3 regions of the Paenibacillus sp. GCM10027626 genome follow, and region 2 is predicted to be linked to each of the others. Evidence: riboswitches for the same ligand, from Rfam matches in the RefSeq annotation. Region 2 holds a riboswitch; each other region holds the start of a gene.
What was found. A riboswitch is a leader RNA that binds a small molecule or an ion and turns the genes downstream of it on or off. The one in region 2 is predicted to bind thiamine pyrophosphate.

Region 1 (6,278 bases), on a different contig from region 2:
ATATCGCTGTTTCCCGTCAGCCACTTGAGCGCTTCTGCCGCCTGCATCGCCGCAATCCAGTCGACAATCGGCGAAATGACGCCAATCGTATCGCAGGTTTCCCCTTGCTCGCCCTCCGATTCTTCGCCAACCAGGCAGCGCAGGCATGCACTTTCGCCCGGCACAAGCGCTGCACACATGCCATGCGCTCCGGCAATCCCGCCATAAAACAGCGGGATCCCTTCTTGGAAGCAAGCATCGCTCATCACATAGCGCGTCTCGGCATTGTCTGTTCCGTCCAGCACAAGGGCCGCACCTGAGACAAACGTGGACACATTGGCCGCCGTCACATTGGCGACATGCGGCTCTATGCTGACCTCGCTATTGATTTGGCGCAATTTATTCGCTGCAGCCACCGTCTTCGGCAGCATCGCCAGCGCGTCAGCTTCATCAAACAGCATCTGGCGCTGCAGATTGCTTGGCTCTACAAAATCGCGGTCAACGATGCGAATCGTACCGATGCCTGCCCGCGCCATATGCTGGGCCAGGGAGGCGCCGAGTGCGCCGCACCCGACGATCAGTACCGTTGCCGCTTGCAGCCGCTCCTGGCCCTGCAGCCCTATCGGCGCAAAGCGAATCTGCCGGGAGTAGCGCTCTGACCACCGATTGTCATTAGGTGCCATAAATCGTACTACCCGCTGCTTTAAAAGCTTCAGACTTTTCCTTCATCCCCGCTTCAATCGCCTCGCGCGTCTCCAGCCCATTCTCCTCGGCATAGTCGCGGATATCTTGCGTGATGCGCATACTGCAAAACTTCGGTCCGCACATGGAGCAGAAATGAGCCGTCTTCGCCGCTTCAGTCGGCAAGGTTTCATCGTGGTAGGACATCGCCCGTTCCGGATCAAGCGACAAATGAAACTGATCGCGCCAGCGGAACTCAAATCTCGCCTTCGAAAGCGCATCATCGCGCTGCTGCGCACGCGGATGGCCTTTGGCCAAATCTGCCGCATGCGCGGCGATTTTGTACGTAATGACGCCTTCTTTAACGTCTTCCTTATTCGGCAGTCCCAGATGCTCCTTCGGCGTTACGTAGCACAGCATCGCCGTCCCGAACCAGCCGATCATCGCCGCCCCGATCGCGGACGTAATATGATCGTACCCCGGCGCAATATCTGTCGTCAGCGGTCCCAGCGTATAGAACGGTGCCTCCTGGCAAACCTCCAGCTGGCGATCCATATTTTCCTTGATTAGATGCATCGGCACATGTCCCGGCCCTTCGATCATCACCTGAACATCATGCTTCCAGGCAATTTTCGTCAGCTCGCCAAGCGTGTCCAGCTCGCCGAACTGCGCTTCGTCGTTTGCATCGGCAATCGAGCCCGGGCGCAGACCGTCGCCTAACGAAAAGGCCACATCATAACGCTTCATAATTTCACAAATCTCTTCAAAATGGGTATACAAAAAATTCTCTTTATGATGCGCCAGACACCACGCCGCCATAATCGAGCCGCCCCGCGAAACGATCCCCGTCACCCGCTTCGCTGTAAGCGGTATGTACCTAAGCAGGACGCCGGAATGAATCGTAAAATAATCGACCCCTTGCTCTGCCTGCTCGATCAATGTATCGCGGAAAACTTCCCAGCTTAAATCCTCCGCCTTGCCATTAACCTTTTCAAGCGCCTGATAAATCGGAACCGTTCCTACCGGTACCGGCGAATTTCGCACAATCCATTCCCGCGTCGTATGAATATTTTTGCCTGTGGACAAATCCATGATCGTATCCGCACCCCAACGGGTCGCCCAGGTCATTTTTTCTACTTCCTCCTCAATCGAGGAGGCGACGGCCGAGTTGCCGATGTTCGCATTAATTTTGACATGAAAATGACGCCCAATAATCATCGGCTCACTTTCCGGATGGTTAATATTTGCCGGAATAATCGCTCTGCCCGCTGCAACCTCATCCCGCACAAACTCCGGTGTCATCCCTTCGCGGATCGCGATAAATTCCATCTCAGGCGTGATGATCCCCTTCCGCGCATAGTGCAGCTGCGTGACATTCCGCCCTTCCTTAGCGCGCAGCGGACGGCGCCCATTCCCCGGAAACACCTCGGCTCCCCGCTGCGCTGCCGATTGCGCCGTACTGAAGCCATTATCCTGCGGCTTGATGGCGCGCCCCTCATAGCGCTCTACATCCGCTCGCTCCTCAATCCAGCCGCGGCGCAGCTCCGGCAATCCACGGCGAACATCGATGACAGACTCTTGATCCGTATATGGACCGCTCGCATCATATACGCGAACCGGCTCATTTTCCACTTCGATTCCTTTTTGGTTTGAAGGCGTCAAGCCAATCTCCCGCATCGGCACTTGCACATCCGGACGGCTTCCCTCTACATATACTTTGCGGCTGCCTGGCAATGGCGTTGTTAATATTGGCATAAAAAAACCTCCTAGAGTTTCAATTCGAAAATCACTAGGAGGCGCTCATAATAGTCAAAATAGAAACGGCTGCGCAAGTCCATGGCATCAAAAAACAACATGCTGCCATTGTCATAGAAGAGACGCTGCTCGCCAGAACAAAAAAGACCGTTCCGGCGAAGGAGCGGTCTGTATACGCGGACATTCCCGAATATGCTGCAGCAGCATAAGCCGCCACGCTATTCCGGGCACATTAGCAATAACAGGCAGCCTGCTGCGGCCAGAGCTATACAGCTTACCCCACGCCTATCAGCAGTCGCATTGCTAATGTCGCATTCACATTCCCACTTTCCTACGCTGGCATGACCCAGATCAGGTTCTAAGGGACCAAGGCACTGCTGCCTTATCTCAGCCCATACGGGCGCCCCTAGTGGATTTCCTGTGTAAGACTATACCCCTCCTCCTTCCGTTTTGTCAACTCTCTTCTGGCAAATCCCGCTATTGCCTGCGATGGACGCCTGCAATTGCATTTACATTGCCGGCAATTTGAATCGTTGCTGTTGTCTGTTTGACTATACCGTTGCTGTAGTACGCAATAAATGTAAACGTCAGCGGACCATCGCTAAGCTGCTCGAATTGCTTATCCCACAGCTCCCCTTTCCATTGGGAAGCAGACGTATCTGCAGCGATCAGGCGGGTCGAATATTCCCCCATCTTCACTTCGACACGAGTGGCTTTAGTAGCTCCAGCTGTCTTTGTCGTTCCTGCATACAAAACAAACTTTTCTCCTGCCCAAAACATATCATAGCTTCGCGGTTGTTCCTCATTGCCGCTAATTTTCTTATTGCTTGCCTTGCGCCGCTCATCCCATAATTCCGTATGCTTTACTTCACCGCTAACTGTTAACGGAAGCACCTGAATCGTCTTCTGCACAATGACCGGATCAGCCTTTCCATCCGACACTATCAGCTCAACACTGTATTGACCCGGCTTAGCAGCGTTTATTTCCGGTTCATTAATACTATATGGATGATCCGCCTCATAATTAAAATCGCTTGATTTTCCGGATGGATCGACGATCCGGTAACGCATTGTCAACCGGTCGCGGTCGGCATCATCGGCATTTGCGCGCAGTGTAATTGTATCCCCTTCATAAACCGGCTTCGGCTGCCAATCAAAATCAGCAGTTGGCGGCTGATTCGTTTCAATATAAAAGAATTTCGGATCGCTCCACACGCCCCAATCATAGCCATCAAAAACGCGCACCATTACATACAGATTAACTTTTTCCGGCAGATCAACCGCCGGTCGCCAAGCTCTGCCGCTGCCCGGCCGAACATCAGTGTCCAGCAGCTGCACGCCGCCATATTTGTAAATTCTGAGCTGGAAGCGTGTTTGCGGATCGCCATCGGTATCGTAATAGCTCCATTTAAATTCCGGCCGCAGCTCCTTCAGCTTGGTTGGCTTGTTCTGATCGTTGCTGTCCGGAACAAGAATCTGTGCGACCGGCAAGCGGTTTACAATATTCACTTGGCGGCTGAACTGTGCCTCAGCGCCGGCAGAATCCTGTACCCTTTGCCGAATATTGAACGTTCCCAGCGTATTGAACGTCTTCGTCCAACTCGTCCGCGATGTGCTCTGCAGCGTTTCGCCGCCGCCCGTCGTTACATTGCGGATGTAGTATTCATGCGGCAAGTTCTCACGTCCACCGTCCTCTTTATCGTAGGCGGTTGAATTGATTGTGATTGGTACATTGCGGTACGTATTGATATAGCTTGTCGTGAAGCCTGGAACTGGCGGTGTATTCGGTGTCGCTGTTTTAGCGACATCCAGCGAGACGACCGTATAATCTGACCAAGCGTTATATTCGTCTTTGACAGCCATGCCGATTTCATACAGACCTTTTTCTTGTGGCGCAACCAGCTTTTCTTCTACAATCGTTCCCGATGGGCTCATATAGTAATATTTTCGCTCCAAAATGCCGCGCGTTGCTTTGTAATCAATGCCCGTGTTCTCGGCCGAATATTTGTAGATACTTTCATAGCGATCCGGATCATAGCTTGTATCCGTCCAAATGACTTTCCCATCCGCCGCCTGCTTCACAGTAAACTGCGAAACCGGCCTGCGGTGAACCGTCACCTTTTTCTTAAAGGCATTCGACAGCTTGCGGTATTCATCAAAAGTCATATCCGGATAACGATAATTCGGATGCGGATCATCCTTCGCCTGCAGCGTCACGATGTAGTCCCCGACTTTATCGAAGGTGAGCTGCTCCGAGCTGAATGTTTTGCTGTGTTTGGCCGATACTCCCTGATTGTTAATAAAGCGCGGCGTATGCTCAATTGTCCAGTTGTAAGAGCCAGCCTTCGGATCGTTCTCCGGATCAAGAAACTCAATGTTCTTATAGGCAACCTCTGCTGTGGCCGTCCCTTCATCCCAAATGGCGAAGCTGTCCGACCATTCGATGATTTCTTTAACCGGCTTGTACGTAAAGGCGCTAAAGTAAACATAGGCTTTGTTAGAAAAATAACCGAATTTGCCTTCTTTAAAGCTGCCGTCCGTCACACTTATCACCGGAATGTTATTCAAAATGACATCGATCTGCTTGCCGACCGTCTTGATCCGCACCGCATAGCTTTTGTCCGATTGGAAGGGATAGTTGCTTGCTTTCAGCACAGTACGTACACCACCCACATACTTCACTAGCTCAAAGGAGTGGCCGTCCGATTCGACTGCATAACGATTTTTTGTATCCTTCATCCGGAAGGAAAGCCCCGTCACTTCATTGTCGAAATCAATATTCTCCATCCGGAAGCTATATTTCATTTCCGCATCAGATAACGTGATATTCGACATGAACTGGCCGTTGGTGTGCATCTGCCTGACAAGCGGCGCAGTTGATGGTTTCCCGCGGACAGTGAACATATATAAATTGCTTGAATCCTGAAAATACTCTTGTAACGAAATCATAAATCCATCTTGGTAATAGGTTGTGTACGGAAAACAGCCCGATTTTTGCATGATCTCCTGATCCTGGCTGTCTCGAACAACCCATGTACAACCCGATGCACCTATCCAGTCTTTCGTTTCCAGCGAATAGCCTTCGGCAGTCGTCTGGCGCAGCGGGCGCTTCATCGAGCCATCCCATGAAATCCGATGCTCTTCCAGTTTATTCATGCCTGTCCCTGAAGATCCACGGCCATCATAATAGCGTTTAATTGCTCCCGTCTTCATATCAAGCGCATATAAGCTCTCCGACGACATATATGGGTCGTTCGGATGGCCTTCATAAACAGGAACAGTTAGCTCCCCGGCAAAAGTATTGATCTCCATTTTCGGGTAGTACAAGGTACTGTACTGACCGACGAGTCCAGGCGCACCGCCAGAGAAAGGCGCTGTCCACACTTGTGGATCGGTCAAATAACGCCGCCAGACCATATTCATGTTTACGTCATATTTAGTCACATTAAGATCGTAATAGGAATGGTTATTCCCCGTCCTGAATCCACCATATACATAAGAATTCCCTTGCGGATCAAAATACATAGGTTCAAGAATCATGTATGGGCTGTTACTTGGACTGACGAAACTTGCTCGCGGCGCCGGAACCGTCCAGCCCGTTAGCTTCTTCACACTTAGGTCAGGGGACACTTCATAGTACGTTCCAAACTCTTCGCCAACCTTGCTCCCCCAACTAGATATGCCCATAAGGAGTTTATCGCCTCGTGCACCGATAAAAGTCCAGAAAGGCATTTCGGCTTCTTTAATTTTTTTACCTGTAAATGCATCATAGACAGTAATCGTCGATTTGGTAGTATCACCGGATTCAGGTCGAGATCCTACATAAATATATCTGCCTGCCACTTCCCATTGTTGATCGGTTG
Region 2 (6,278 bases):
ACAATGGGCATTTCGAGCCGAACCCGGTACTGGAAGATCAACCGCGCTCGATGATCGCCACAATTGCCATTTGCGCCGATACGGAAGAAGAAGCGGACCGATTGGCAAAAAGCAGCGATTTATTGTTCCTTGGCATTGCTACTGGCAGGGAGATGCCATTTCTGCCTTCCGTGCAAACAGCCGCGGCTTATCCGTATACGGAAATGGATTTAATGCACATCCGGCAAACTCGAAAGCGACGAGTAGTCGGCACTCCTGCCCAAGTGAAAGAACAGTTGCTTCGAATGGCGGCGGACTACAACGTTGGTGAAATTCTCATCAATAGCCCGATCCATGACGAGAAGGCGCGAATTCGCTCATACGAGCTGATTGCGGATACGTTCGGGATGACCGGGAAAAATAGTAACCTCTAGTAGTCGTCGAATACATCAAAAGAAAAGGACCTGCTCATGCGGGTCCCTCTTATCCTATTATAATTTGGAATCAATCCCCAGAAACAAACCCTTCAGCTTGGCAGCCGCGAGTGTTATATCGTCCTCGGAAATGACAGCGGAAACCACCGCAATTCCATCTATCCCTGTATTCGAAAATAAGGGGATGGTGTTTTTGTTTATGCCGCCAATCACCACGACTGGCAATTGAATCGCCTTTCTTATTTCTCTTAATTCTTCCATAGCTACCAGTTCAGCGTCTGTTTTTGTGCCTGTCGCAAACATAGCGCCAACGCCGAGATAATCGGCACCGTCTTTCTCGGCTTGAAGAGCTTCCGCAAGACTGGATGCGGATACGCCGAGGATTTTGTCCTCTCCAATGATTTTTCGCACAATTTTAGCGGGCAAATCACTTTGTCCGATATGTACGCCGTCAGCTCCTACCGCCAAAGCGATGTCCACACGGTCATTGATGATGAGTGGAATATTGAAATGATTAGTAATCGCTAATACTTTCACTGCAGTATGATAAAAATCCAATGAGGATAATTTCTTCTCACGTAATTGAACCAGCGTACACCCGCCTAAAATCGCTTGTTCTACTGCCTGTTCCAACGCATCCGTACTCATCAGGCTGCTGTCCGTAACCAAATAAAGGCTGTAATCCAGCTCAGGCTTCATATACTTTAGCCCCTTTGTGTATCGTTTGGGCGCTTATTTTGCTTATTTCATCTATGAGAGCTGTACGGTAGCTGCCGTTTCCTTTTTGACCAGCATTTTCATAAGCATGTTCCCCTGCAATCCCCGTACACAAAAGACCGGCGACTGCCGCCATACGGTAATCCCCTGTGCTGCCGCAGAAAGAAGCGATAAGGGACGTGCACATACATCCTGTGCCGGTTATGGAGCCGAGCATTGGATGCCCATTCTCAATACAAATGACTGTTTTGCCATCGGATACGATATCAGTTTCTCCGGTAATGGCGACCGTACAGTTATATTGAGCCGCCAAGCCGCTTGCAATATCTATGCCGCTTTGCAGACTGTTCTCCAAGTCCGCTTCGGAAGCGTCCACTCCTTTCGTTGTTGCTTGGAGTCCGGCGATATAACGAATTTCAGACATATTGCCGCGAATGACGCTGAATTGCAGCCGTTCGAGCATCATCCTAACCGTCTGATTGCGGAAATTCGACGCGCCCGCGCCCACCGGGTCCAAAACGACGGGTATGCTCATTTCATTTGCTTTTTCCCCCGCGGCAAGCATAGATTCTATTGTTCTTTTATTTAAAGTCCCTATATTCAACACAAGCGCGGAGGATATTGCAGTAATTTCAGCCGCTTCCTCGATATCATCAGCCATGATGGGAGAAGCGCCGATTGCAAGCGTAACATTTGCGCAGTCGTTTACTGTCACATAATTGGTAAGATGGTGAACCAAAGGCTTGGTTTGCCGGACGTTGCTCAATAAACCGCTGATGTTTAAGGTTAAGTTATTGTCCATTGATCTCAGGCCCTTTCTTTAATCCATTGTTGTAAAGCTCATAAAAATGATGAGTCGGGCCGTTGCCCTTTCCGATGGACAAGGAATGCTGAATAGCGATTGTGATATATTCCTTCGCCCTATGTACCGCTTCCTGTAATCCATACCCCAATGCGAGGTTGGATGCAATAGCGGATGAATAGGTGCAGCCTGTGCCATGCGTATTTTTTGTCTCTATACGCTGTGCGTCGAACGAATAAAATTGTTCCCCGTCGAACAAGATATCCAGCGCGTTTCCTGCAGCATGACCGCCTTTTACAAGGACATTTTTACAGCCCATTTTATAAATCGCTGCGGCCGATTTTTTCATATCTTCGACATTGTTAATTTGTATGCCGGCGATTTTCTCTGCTTCTGGAATATTAGGAGTAAGAAGGTCAGCTAACGGAATAACCGTTTGGATCATTGTGTCTATTGCGTCGGGGTTCATAAGCGGACAGCCGTTTTTCGCATACATAACAGGATCAATTACAACATTGGCGGGAGCGTATTGTTTGAGCCTTCCTGCAACTGCATTCATGCAATCCGGCTGTGAGAGCATACCAATTTTCACTGCATCTACATCAATATCCTCGAAAACAGCATCGATTTGTTTTTCAATCATATCGGGCCTGACATCCTGAATGTCAATGACGCGGCTCGTATTTTCGGCTACTACTGAAGCAATGACACTCATGCCAAAAACGCCATGAGCCGAGAAAGTTTTTAAGTCGGCTTGAATGCCAGCGCCTCCGCTGCAATCCGAACCGGCAATCGTTAATACTTTTTTCATGCTTGCCACTCCCATTCTGTTAAATGTATAAAATAAAAAAACCTTGTCCTATTTCTGACAAGGGTAAAATAACACGGTCAATTGTTATTTGCTTCCCTACGTCAGTCTTAACTAACAGGTTCAAAGGGTCAGGTTTTAACCTTCTCAACCGCGAACAGTCCCCCCGCAAACGATAAGCCATATTCAGTTTTAGCAGCACACTGCAGTTAATATAAAAATAGAGCGCTCTCTCGATTCGTAGAAAGCGCTCTAACCATATACATAGAAAGATGTAATGATTCGCTTCCCTACGTTGGTCTTAACCAACAGGTTCAAAGGGTCAGGTTTTAACCTTCTCAACTACAAAGTAGTCCCCCCGCAAATTAGTATCATTAAAACATAAGCTTTTCAAAAAGTCAAATTTAGCGTTTGTTGCCAAGCTTGATCCCACGAGTAGCCTCCTTTTATAAAACTGTTATGATTCCATACGCGCCCTTTAAGTTTCGGTAGTCGTTGGTCATCATCGAGATACATGCAGCCATCCCCTTGTAATAATTGTTTAAACTCATGTTCAAAAGTATTGAATTTTTTCGGTCATCTACAAACCAATACGGCTAGACTTGACTGGTCGAACCATCACAAAAGATATGTTTTTAGCAAATCTCGATTATTCAACACAGCCTTGCAAAGCTTGTTCACGTTCACTTCTTGCGCTTTAATTGAAAGGATGGCAAGAACGACATTCGACAATCTTGAGTGATCAAAATGCTGTATAATATCATCCCATGCTTTTTTATGAATATAAAAATATCGATTTCGTGCAGCAAGCAACCGGATTTTCTCATTTGTTTTCATTTCTTGAAAACGGGCAAACTGTTGCTGGTCACTTTCCAATTCCGTTTTCACATAATCCTTCAATTTCGTAAGAGCTTCCAGCAGCAGTGGATGAATCGCGTCACCCTTTTCCCACAATAGCAAATCATCAAAATCTGTGATCACGTTCGTGGGGGCAGATACCACATGCTCCACCGACTCTTCTTTGTTCCACGATTGAAACTCGCGCCATAGCTCAGCCTTTTCTTCCCGGATGCCGCGCTCTTTCTCCAACAACGCCTCTATATCGCATGTATGACCAAGTTTATATCGTAACATAGCAACCATATCTGAAAAAGACAAACCCGATTTCACACGTTCCTGAACCCCTGCGATTTGCAACAAAATCTTTCCAAACAAAGAAGGGATCGTCTCCGGTTTCTCACTATGTGGATGATTGATCGACGTCCGCACGAATTCATCCAGGCTATCCTCCTCTGTTCCCCATTCCATTGACAGTACCGTTTCTATGAAATCGGCCGGATCAAATCTGCAACCATGTGGTTCAAGCACACAGATATCGCATGCCTCTTCCAGGCTGTAACCCTGGTTCAAATAAGCGGCAAGCGAGCTTCGAAATCCGACCATATTGACATCGAATTGCTTAAACCGTTCCGTAAAGTAAGCCGAAATCACTTCCGCTCTGAATTGTTTTCTTGCAAAGTCCCCCAGCGCCGAGTTCTTTTCTTGCAAGGTCAATTCCATCAAAGCTTTCAATGCAGCAATCTCATCGTGCAACACTCTTTTTATTCTGTTCAGCAGCTTCGCGTTATCGGCCCGATCCATCAGCTCGATTGGTTTTTTTAGTTTCGAATTTGCCCATTCCACCGCTTTATATATTTGACTAAAGGACACATCGCCAAAGACAATCGCATGCCCCGGAAATCGGCTTTCAATCAGACAGGCGATCGCCAGCACAGGGATGTGATACGGAAGGCCTTGTGTTTTGGATTCAAACACCTCGACATCATCCACTTCACTATCGTCCAAATCTTCGCTGATTAACGAAATAAGGATATCATCACATTGACCTCTCCCGCTGCTTTGTTTCCTGTAATACTGCAAATCCCTGATCAGCTTAAACGATTCGGCAGTCTGCATGGAATCGGCATCCCCGAACACATGCCATCCAACCGGACAACCCTCGGACTCCAACACCCGTTCTTTCGCGCGATCGACATACATCCAGTCACATCCATACGTCTTCCGGTCAACAATCCTGTCCAGAAACGGGTATGCCTTGATGAGCTCGAGCGATTCCTTGTAAACGCTTTCCCATTCTGCGCTTTCTATCTTGTTTGGCATAATACGAAGATGAATGGAAATCCCCATGTGACTCCCCCCTCTTAATCTACATGCAAGAAGAAACGGCTGACGACGTCCTTGAAGCGAGGCAAGTTTCTTCCCGTTATATTTTATAGCATTTATCAAGTGAAACTTATAAATTCTATAAAATCAAGAAAAGCTCTTAAGATCCAGATTTCGCATCTTAAGAGCTAATTATTATGAAGTGACCATTCCCCTACACCAGCATATTAAATTAATCATACTACACTCAAATGAAATAGGCAAGAGATGGTAGTGTTATCACGGGGCAATCGCATATGGACCTATAAATTCTTCCATCGTTTTTCCTTGTCAGCACATTTCCAGCTTGCTTTGCCAATCTTGCCCCCATCAACTCCTCATGTAGAAGCTGGTGCTTGAATTAGACACATTTGAAGACACATTTTAAAACGGATAGGACTTGACTAACGGATTCAAAAATTGAAACTGAACTAGACTGATACCAAAAGCGAAGCTAGCGGAGAAAAAGCAAAATACGCGGCGCGTCATTATGTAACTGACAATGGAAATCGTGGTATAGTATGAATGAGGACTGGAGATGATGGCGATGGAATTGCTTGACCCCCGATGATTGCAAGATACGGTTCCTTTATCAAGCAACTCTACAGTTGCTTATACTTGACAAGCAACCGTAGAGTTGCTTATACTCGATATATGAATTGGGACAAAGACGCTATATTCAAAGCACTTGGCGACTCGACTCGGCGGCTTATATTAGACGAACTATCCGAACGCAACGAGCTGACGTTGTATGAGCTTACAGTACGTCTCATTATGAAGCACGACCTTTCCATTTCGCGACAAGCGATAGCTAAACATCTTTCTGTATTGGAAGATGCAGGACTCGTAATATCAAGACGAAAGGGAAAATATCGAGTAGTTATATTCAACAACGAACCACTTAAAAATTTGCTGAAAGGATGGATTGAGTAATTTTATAAAATCGGAACAGTACTACTGACGAATGTATGAGTTGTTTTGCTTGCAGCCAGATTGTTCGTACAGCACCATGCGTTACAAATATCAAAGGAGGCAAAAACAGTATGAAAATTATTGTTACCAGTCTATTCGTACAAGATCAAGACAAGGCACTGGAGTTTTATTCAGAAAAGCTGGGGTTTATAAAAAAGGCGGACGTTCCTGTCGGAGAATTTAGGTGGATAACGCTTGTTTCTCCCGATGATCAAGACGGTACCGAGCTTTTGCTCGAACCGAATGACCATCCTGCCGCAAAGGAGTATCAAAAGAAGATATTTGCCGATGGCATCCCGGCAACAATGTTTGGCGTTGCAGATATTCGCAAAGAGTACAACCGATTAATGGAAAAAGGCGTGAA
Region 3 (6,278 bases), on a different contig from region 2:
GCCTTCTGGATGATGCGCAGAGATATGACCAAAGGAACGTGGCGCGACGGGCTGATCAAGCTTGAAACCGGCAAAAATCAGGCGGCCGCCCCAAGCAGCGGCGAAGTGACGGTCGCCCTGCCCCGCCCATTGAAACGCTGGCTCGCCGTCATTATCCCGCTTTTATTCGCCGCTGATGTCGCAGCAATGTTCATGCTTGACCTGCAGGGCGGCGACGCCACCGCCTTGATCGGCGGAACGGCTGTAATTATTCTTATTGCCGTTACGCTCATTGCCCACCGGCACCGCGGACTTGAACAGACGACTGCCTACATGATCGAAGGTTTTCAATTTGGCTTTCGCGTCTTCGGCCCGGTCATTCCGATCGCAGCCTTCTTTTATTTGGGGGATGCGGCCATTACTGAACTGTTCGGCAATACATTGCCAGACGGCTCGCACGGGATCGTGAACGATCTCGGCGTTGCGCTCGCTCATCATGTCCCGCTCAATGAAACGGTAGGAGCGATTACCCTGACGATTACCGGAGCGATTACCGGCCTTGACGGGTCGGGCTTTTCCGGCATTTCTTTGGCAGGCTCGGTCGCCAAGCTGTTTGCAGCCGCCATCGGAACTGGCGCCGATACTTTGACCGCATTAGGGCAAGTAGCAGCCATTTGGGTCGGGGGCGGCACCCTTATTCCGTGGGCGCTTATTCCGGCAGCAGCCATATGCGGCGTCGATCCGTTTGAGCTCGCCCGCAGAAACTTGAAGCCGGTATTGATCGGCCTTATCGTTACGACAATTGCCGCGATATTCCTCATCTAGCCCGCAAAATAAACAGAGCTGTCTTACCGTAGTCGTCGACTAGGCAAGACAGCTCCTTTATTGCAGCGGTTTTTCTGCAGCTTCATGATATGCGATAAAATCGCAAGGCATTGTTCAGCAGCGCTTCTGCGGCGGCTGAATGCTCAACTGCCTTCAATTCCGCAATAGCTGCGGCAACCTGCTTGACCATCCCCGGTTCCGTCCTTTTGCCGGCAAAAGGCCCCTCGAACGGCCACGGTCCATCCGTCTCCGTCATGAGCAGCTCTAGCGGATATTGGCGGACGAGCTGTTGAATCTCCTCCTCGTACACGACATCGGGGGTAATTGAGATCATATAGCCGTTGGACATCATTCGGCTGACAGTCGCTTCGCTCCCCTTGAACCAATGAAAATGCGCATATCGCACCTGGTAGCGCTCCAGCAGATCAAGCGCCTTGTCCGCATCCTCGTACACAGCATGCAGCACGATCGGCAAATCCAGCTCCGCCGCGAGCTGAACAAACTGCGACAGTAAATTTAGGTAAGGGGACTCGTCGAACTCTTCTCCCTTCGCTTCCGCTTCAGTCCGCGTATAATAAGGAAGACCTACTTCCCCAATGGCAAATCGTTCTCCGGCCGCATGCCGCTCGCGTATCCAATCCAGCAGCGCAGCAAGCTCTGCCTTATCAGGAAGCCGCTGCTCCGGATGAAAGCCATAGGCAGGCGTAATCAGATCAGGATACCGCTCTGCCAGCGCTTGATTCCCTCGACTGGAAGAAAGGTTCATAGACACAGCCACGATGCCGGTGACACCGTCCGCCGCCGCGTTCTCCAGCAAAGCGCCGCGCTCAGCCTGCTCATACAAATCGACATGCAAATGCGCATCAACATAAAGTATCCGCTGTCCGCTCATAATGGCCCCCCTATTGCCCCGCCTGCGCCGACCGGCTGCAGCAGGCTGTAAATTTCCTGCTTCAGCTCATTGAACAGCTGATCCGTCCACAGCTCTTCTTCGCGCGGCCGTGCAAACGGGACGTTAATTTCGCGAATGACCCCAGCCGGCGCATGGGAAAGGACGATAATCCGATCAGACAGCAGCAGCGCTTCCTCAATGCTGTGGGTAATAAAAAGTACAGAACGCCGATCTGCCTCCCATAGCGACAGCAGCCATCTCTGCATATGCAAGCGAGTCAGCGCATCCAGCGCGCCAAACGGCTCATCCAGACACATCAGCGGCTGCGGCGAAAGCAGCGCCCGCAAAAAGGATACCCGCTGCTGCATCCCTCCCGACAACGCATGCGGATAAGCATCCGCCTCCGCGCCCAGACCGACTTTATCCAGCCATTCCCGAGTGGCCGCCCGCGCCTGCTCGCGCGGAATGCCGGCAATTTCCAGCGCCATCTCAATATTACCCGCCACAGTGAGCCAAGGCATCAAGGAGGCCTGCTGCGGCATATAGGCGATTAACCCGCGCTCAAGCGGCTCAATCCGGCGGCCGCCAATGAATATTTCGCCTGCCGTCGGTTTTTCAAGTCCGCCGATAAGATGAAAGAGCGTCGACTTCCCGCTGCCGGAAGGACCGATAAGCGAGACGAACTCCCCTGTTTTCACATAAAGCGACACATCCTTCAGCACCTGCTTGGCTTGCGAGCCGCCGTTGAATGTCTTGGACAGCCCCCGCACTTCCAGAGCATTATGTTCATTGCTCATAACCTCACTCCCCTTCCAGCTTCGGCGCCCGCCAGCGAACAAATAGTCTTTCCAGTATGGCGATCAGACCGAATAACAACAGGCTCATCGCAACAATCGTCACGATGCCGACGAATACACGGCTCGTCTGGAAGCCCTTGGACGCCAGCCGGATAAAAGCGCCGAGCCCTTTGCCCGATCCGATCGTATCAACGTAGATTGCGCTGATTACGCTGTATGTGGCAGCAATTTTCAATCCCGAGAACAAGTAACTGATGGCATTAGGCAGCTCCAGCCGCCAAAACATTTGCTTTCTGGTTGCTCCTATCATCTTCATGTACATGACCAGCTTTGGATCTGCTTGCGTAAGTCCTGTCAGCATGGCGACAGCAACCGGAAAGAAACATACGAGCATTAAAAGAAGCACTTTGGGCAGCAGTCCAAAGCCGAACCAAATGACAAATAGCTCGATAAGCACAAAGACAGGCACATTTTGCGTCAACACAAGCAAAGGGTAGAAGCCGGCTTTTGCTCCGGGAATCATATGCAGCAAAGCGGCGAGCACGAAGCCCGCCGCCGATCCCGCTGCAAAGCCGAGCAGCGTCAAACTTATCGTGGTACTAGCATGGTCGTACAGCCGAGGGGCCACCGCAAGAAATTCCTTCGCAATTGCCGACGGCGCAGGCAGCAGCCAAGGGTCCAGCCGAAAAAAAGCGACCGCAGCTTGCCATATTAGTATCAACGAAGCGAGCACCGCTGCCGGCGGCCATACCTTGCTAAGTACGGATCTTTTATTTCCCATCCGGGTATTTCTCCAGCAGCCGGTCCATAGAAGCGCCATTTTTCGGGTTGTGATACACTTTGATTTGCGAAATGACCGAAGGGCAGCCCATCTCAGTCATTGCGTCATTCATGCGCTGGACAATCTGCAGCAGCTCGCCCAGTTCACCTTCCATCGTCGTCTCAAGCGGCGCTACCCGGTAAGGCACCCCGGATGCTTTAATAACCGCAATTGCCCGGTCAACATAAGGAAGCGAGCTTTCCCCGCCAGGTGTTTGCGGCAAAATCTGAATGCTTAGCAATGTGTTAGCCACTGTGAACAGCTCCTCTTATTGTAATGTTCGCTTTATCCTTGCGGCAAAAATTCATTCGTAAACGCTTTGTCTACATCCAGTTCCTGCTCAAGCAATTTGTGGTCGAGCATCCATTTGGCATAGTTTTCCCACACTTCCCGCTTCTGTTCGCCCCAGCGCGGCGCATCGTCCTGATATTTCGGGCTGAGCCATTTCTGGCTGGCACGCACCAGGTCGGCATTCAAGTCCGGTTCGGCTTTGATCAGCACCTCGGCAGCGTCTTCCGGATGCTCGATGGCAAACTGATAGCCTTCGGCTGCCCCGGCGACAAAAGCTTCAACCAGCGCCTTATTATCGGCGATCATTTTCTCGCTTGTGGTCAGAACAGGCGTGTAGTAATCCAGCTTATCGCTATAGTCTGTCAAATACACCATGTTCAGCTTTTCTCCGCGAAGCTCCGCCTCGACACCGGTCCAGGCGTAATAAATCCAGGCAAAGTCGATATTGCGTTTGACCGCTGTAAAGAAATCGACATCCCCGATGCTAACGTTTGTGACCTTGCTGGCATCGGCGCCCTGCTCGCTCATCAGTGATTCGATAATCGCTTCCTCGGCAGGGGAGCCCCAGCCGCCATAAGTCTTGCCTTCAAAATCTTTTGGCGTTTTAATGTTTTTCTCCACAGGCGAAGCGAATCCGGACGTATTGTGCTGAATGACTGCTGCAAGCGATACGATAGGCACGCCTTGAATTCTCGCTTGGGTAACGCCCTCCTGGTAGCTTACGCCAAACTCGGCCGCTCCAGTGGCGACCATTTTGTCCGATCCGGCATCCCCTGGCAAAATAATTTCCACATCAAGCCCGTGATTTTTGAAAAAGCCGTTGTCTCTGGCAACATATAATCCGGTATGATTAGTATTCGGAGCCCAATCCAGCACCAGCTTCACCTTCGTGAGCGGTTTGTTTTCGGCTTGTCCGGCTTCTCCGTCATTTGGCTGCTGCTGCCCGTTCCCGGTGCCGCTGCCTGTATTTGCCGGCGCTTCATTGCCCGCTTTTGCCCCGCATCCGGCAATTACCAGCATGAATACGACAAGCATAATTCCAAAGTTCAGTACCTTGCTGCCTTTTCTGTTCATCATCTCGATTGCCTTCCCCTTCCTGACTGCACCAAAAAATTTAAAGCGACTTGATCTGTCCTGTATACATAGAAAAAGCGTCCTCCTGACCGGAGGACGCTACAACATTGCTCTACAAAAACCGCCTGTTACGGCGTCTGCATAAACAGAGCCGGTAAAGCACGGCTAGATGCTAAGTTCCTACGCTGGCATTATCCAGATCAGGTCTAAGGGTCGGGATTGTTCTTGCTTTGGAATCCCCTCTCAGCCGGCCATTACCCAGCTCCCCATGTCATATTCAATTAGTCGCAAGCTTCATTATACCACTAACCGGGCAAAAAGCTACTCTTTTTCTCGCTCGAATTGGCGATCGAATGATGAAGACGCCCCTTTTCTTCCCGTCCGGAATTTGCGCGTATGCACCTTCGCCTCATCCGTATTCGTAACGCGATTGCGGCTCCATTCAATCAGAATGCGGTCGATGTAGCGGAAATGCAGCTTTCCGGCAAAGACGGCCTCCTTCAAAGCAAACCGAATCAGTTCGTCCGGATAGCGGTCCTCATCAAGCCAGCCGCTGATTGTCTCGCATTCCATCGGTGATAACGGGCGGCCGAACTCCTGTTCAAATACTGTAAACAGATCCGCTGCCGGCAAATCGGCATCCGATTCCTCACGTGCCTGCCGATCTGGCCGGACATGGTTAAGCGACTGCTTGGCATTATCCGACATCCATTCTGCGGAGCGTAATATCCAGCCATCCCAATTATAACATTCGGAATGGACGCCGGTGACCGGATCGAGCTGCTCGTCGATGGCCAGCAGCCCCTCCTTAAGCAGTCTGCCGATAAGCTGGTGCGCGGCACTCACCGTTATGCCCAATCGCTCGGCCAGTTGCTCCGGCGTGGGAAAGTCGATCTGCTCCAATTGGCGGAACATCAGCAGCTGAACAAGCAGCATCATTTCTGTATCAGACAGGCCGATCCCCCGATAGGCGCGCAGCAGCCCGGCGGGAATAACGACACTGCCGCTATTCATCGCCGCAGCCATGCCGCGGGCGTAAGCCTTCCACATTTCATTTTTCATTCATACACTCAACCCTTCGCTAATTTAACCGTTTTGTAGCGGCTCAGCCCCAGCCGAGCCCTTCGCTTGATTGTTGAGCATTAAATGATACGTATCCTGGGCGATAACAAGCTCCTCATTGGTCGGTACAACCCATACCTCTACACGAGAGGCGTCGGTCGAAATTTTGCGGGCCTCTTTGCTATGTACCGCATTACGCTCAACGTCCAGCTCAATGCCGAAAAATGTCAGCTCCTCACATACCGCTTGGCGTACAATGGCAGAATTTTCACCTACCCCTGCCGTAAAAACGAGCGCATCTAGCCCGTTCATAACAGCGGTATACGCCCCGATATATTTGCGCAGCCGGTACACGTACATATCAAAAGCGAGCGTTGCCTGCTTGTCCCCTTCAGCCATCGCTTCCGTAATTTCCCGCATGTCGCTGCTGATGCCGCTGATCGCCTGCAAGCCGCTATGCTTATTCAGCATCGAGTTGACATCGCTTAAGGTCAGCTCTTCCTTGAACATTGCGAAAGGTACTATCGCCGGATCAAGA

Region 1: linked by a shared signal. The riboswitch ahead of thiC (phosphomethylpyrimidine synthase ThiC) and the one ahead of thiD (bifunctional hydroxymethylpyrimidine kinase/phosphomethylpyrimidine kinase) in region 2 are both predicted to bind thiamine pyrophosphate.
Region 3: linked by a shared signal. The riboswitch ahead of ACFQ0N_RS04680 (ABC transporter substrate-binding protein) and the one ahead of thiD (bifunctional hydroxymethylpyrimidine kinase/phosphomethylpyrimidine kinase) in region 2 are both predicted to bind thiamine pyrophosphate.

The regions. Positions count from the first base shown of each region.
Region 1 is NZ_JBHTHC010000004.1:251,203-257,480, forward strand. It holds gene ACFQ0N_RS10935 (ThiF family adenylyltransferase) at 1-662, opposite strand, end outside; gene thiC (phosphomethylpyrimidine synthase ThiC) at 652-2,415, opposite strand; TPP riboswitch at 2,727-2,833, opposite strand; gene ACFQ0N_RS10945 (hypothetical protein) at 2,893-6,278, opposite strand, start outside.
Region 2 is NZ_JBHTHC010000008.1:370,773-377,050, forward strand. It holds gene ACFQ0N_RS18035 (LLM class flavin-dependent oxidoreductase) at 1-413, shown strand, start outside; gene thiE (thiamine phosphate synthase) at 471-1,112, opposite strand; gene thiM (hydroxyethylthiazole kinase) at 1,102-1,932, opposite strand; gene thiD (bifunctional hydroxymethylpyrimidine kinase/phosphomethylpyrimidine kinase) at 1,922-2,743, opposite strand; TPP riboswitch at 2,819-2,918, opposite strand; TPP riboswitch at 3,010-3,110, opposite strand; gene ACFQ0N_RS18055 (hypothetical protein) at 3,359-4,927, opposite strand; gene ACFQ0N_RS18060 (ArsR/SmtB family transcription factor) at 5,597-5,875, shown strand; gene ACFQ0N_RS18065 (VOC family protein) at 5,986-6,278, shown strand, end outside.
Region 3 is NZ_JBHTHC010000002.1:191,481-197,758, reverse strand. It holds gene ACFQ0N_RS04705 (hypothetical protein) at 1-804, shown strand, start outside; gene ACFQ0N_RS04700 (TatD family hydrolase) at 887-1,696, opposite strand; gene ACFQ0N_RS04695 (ABC transporter ATP-binding protein) at 1,693-2,493, opposite strand; gene ACFQ0N_RS04690 (ABC transporter permease) at 2,498-3,274, opposite strand; gene ACFQ0N_RS04685 (thiamine-binding protein) at 3,264-3,566, opposite strand; gene ACFQ0N_RS04680 (ABC transporter substrate-binding protein) at 3,599-4,678, opposite strand; TPP riboswitch at 4,839-4,957, opposite strand; gene ACFQ0N_RS04675 (DnaD domain-containing protein) at 5,000-5,740, opposite strand; gene ACFQ0N_RS04670 (acetate/propionate family kinase) at 5,765-6,278, opposite strand, start outside.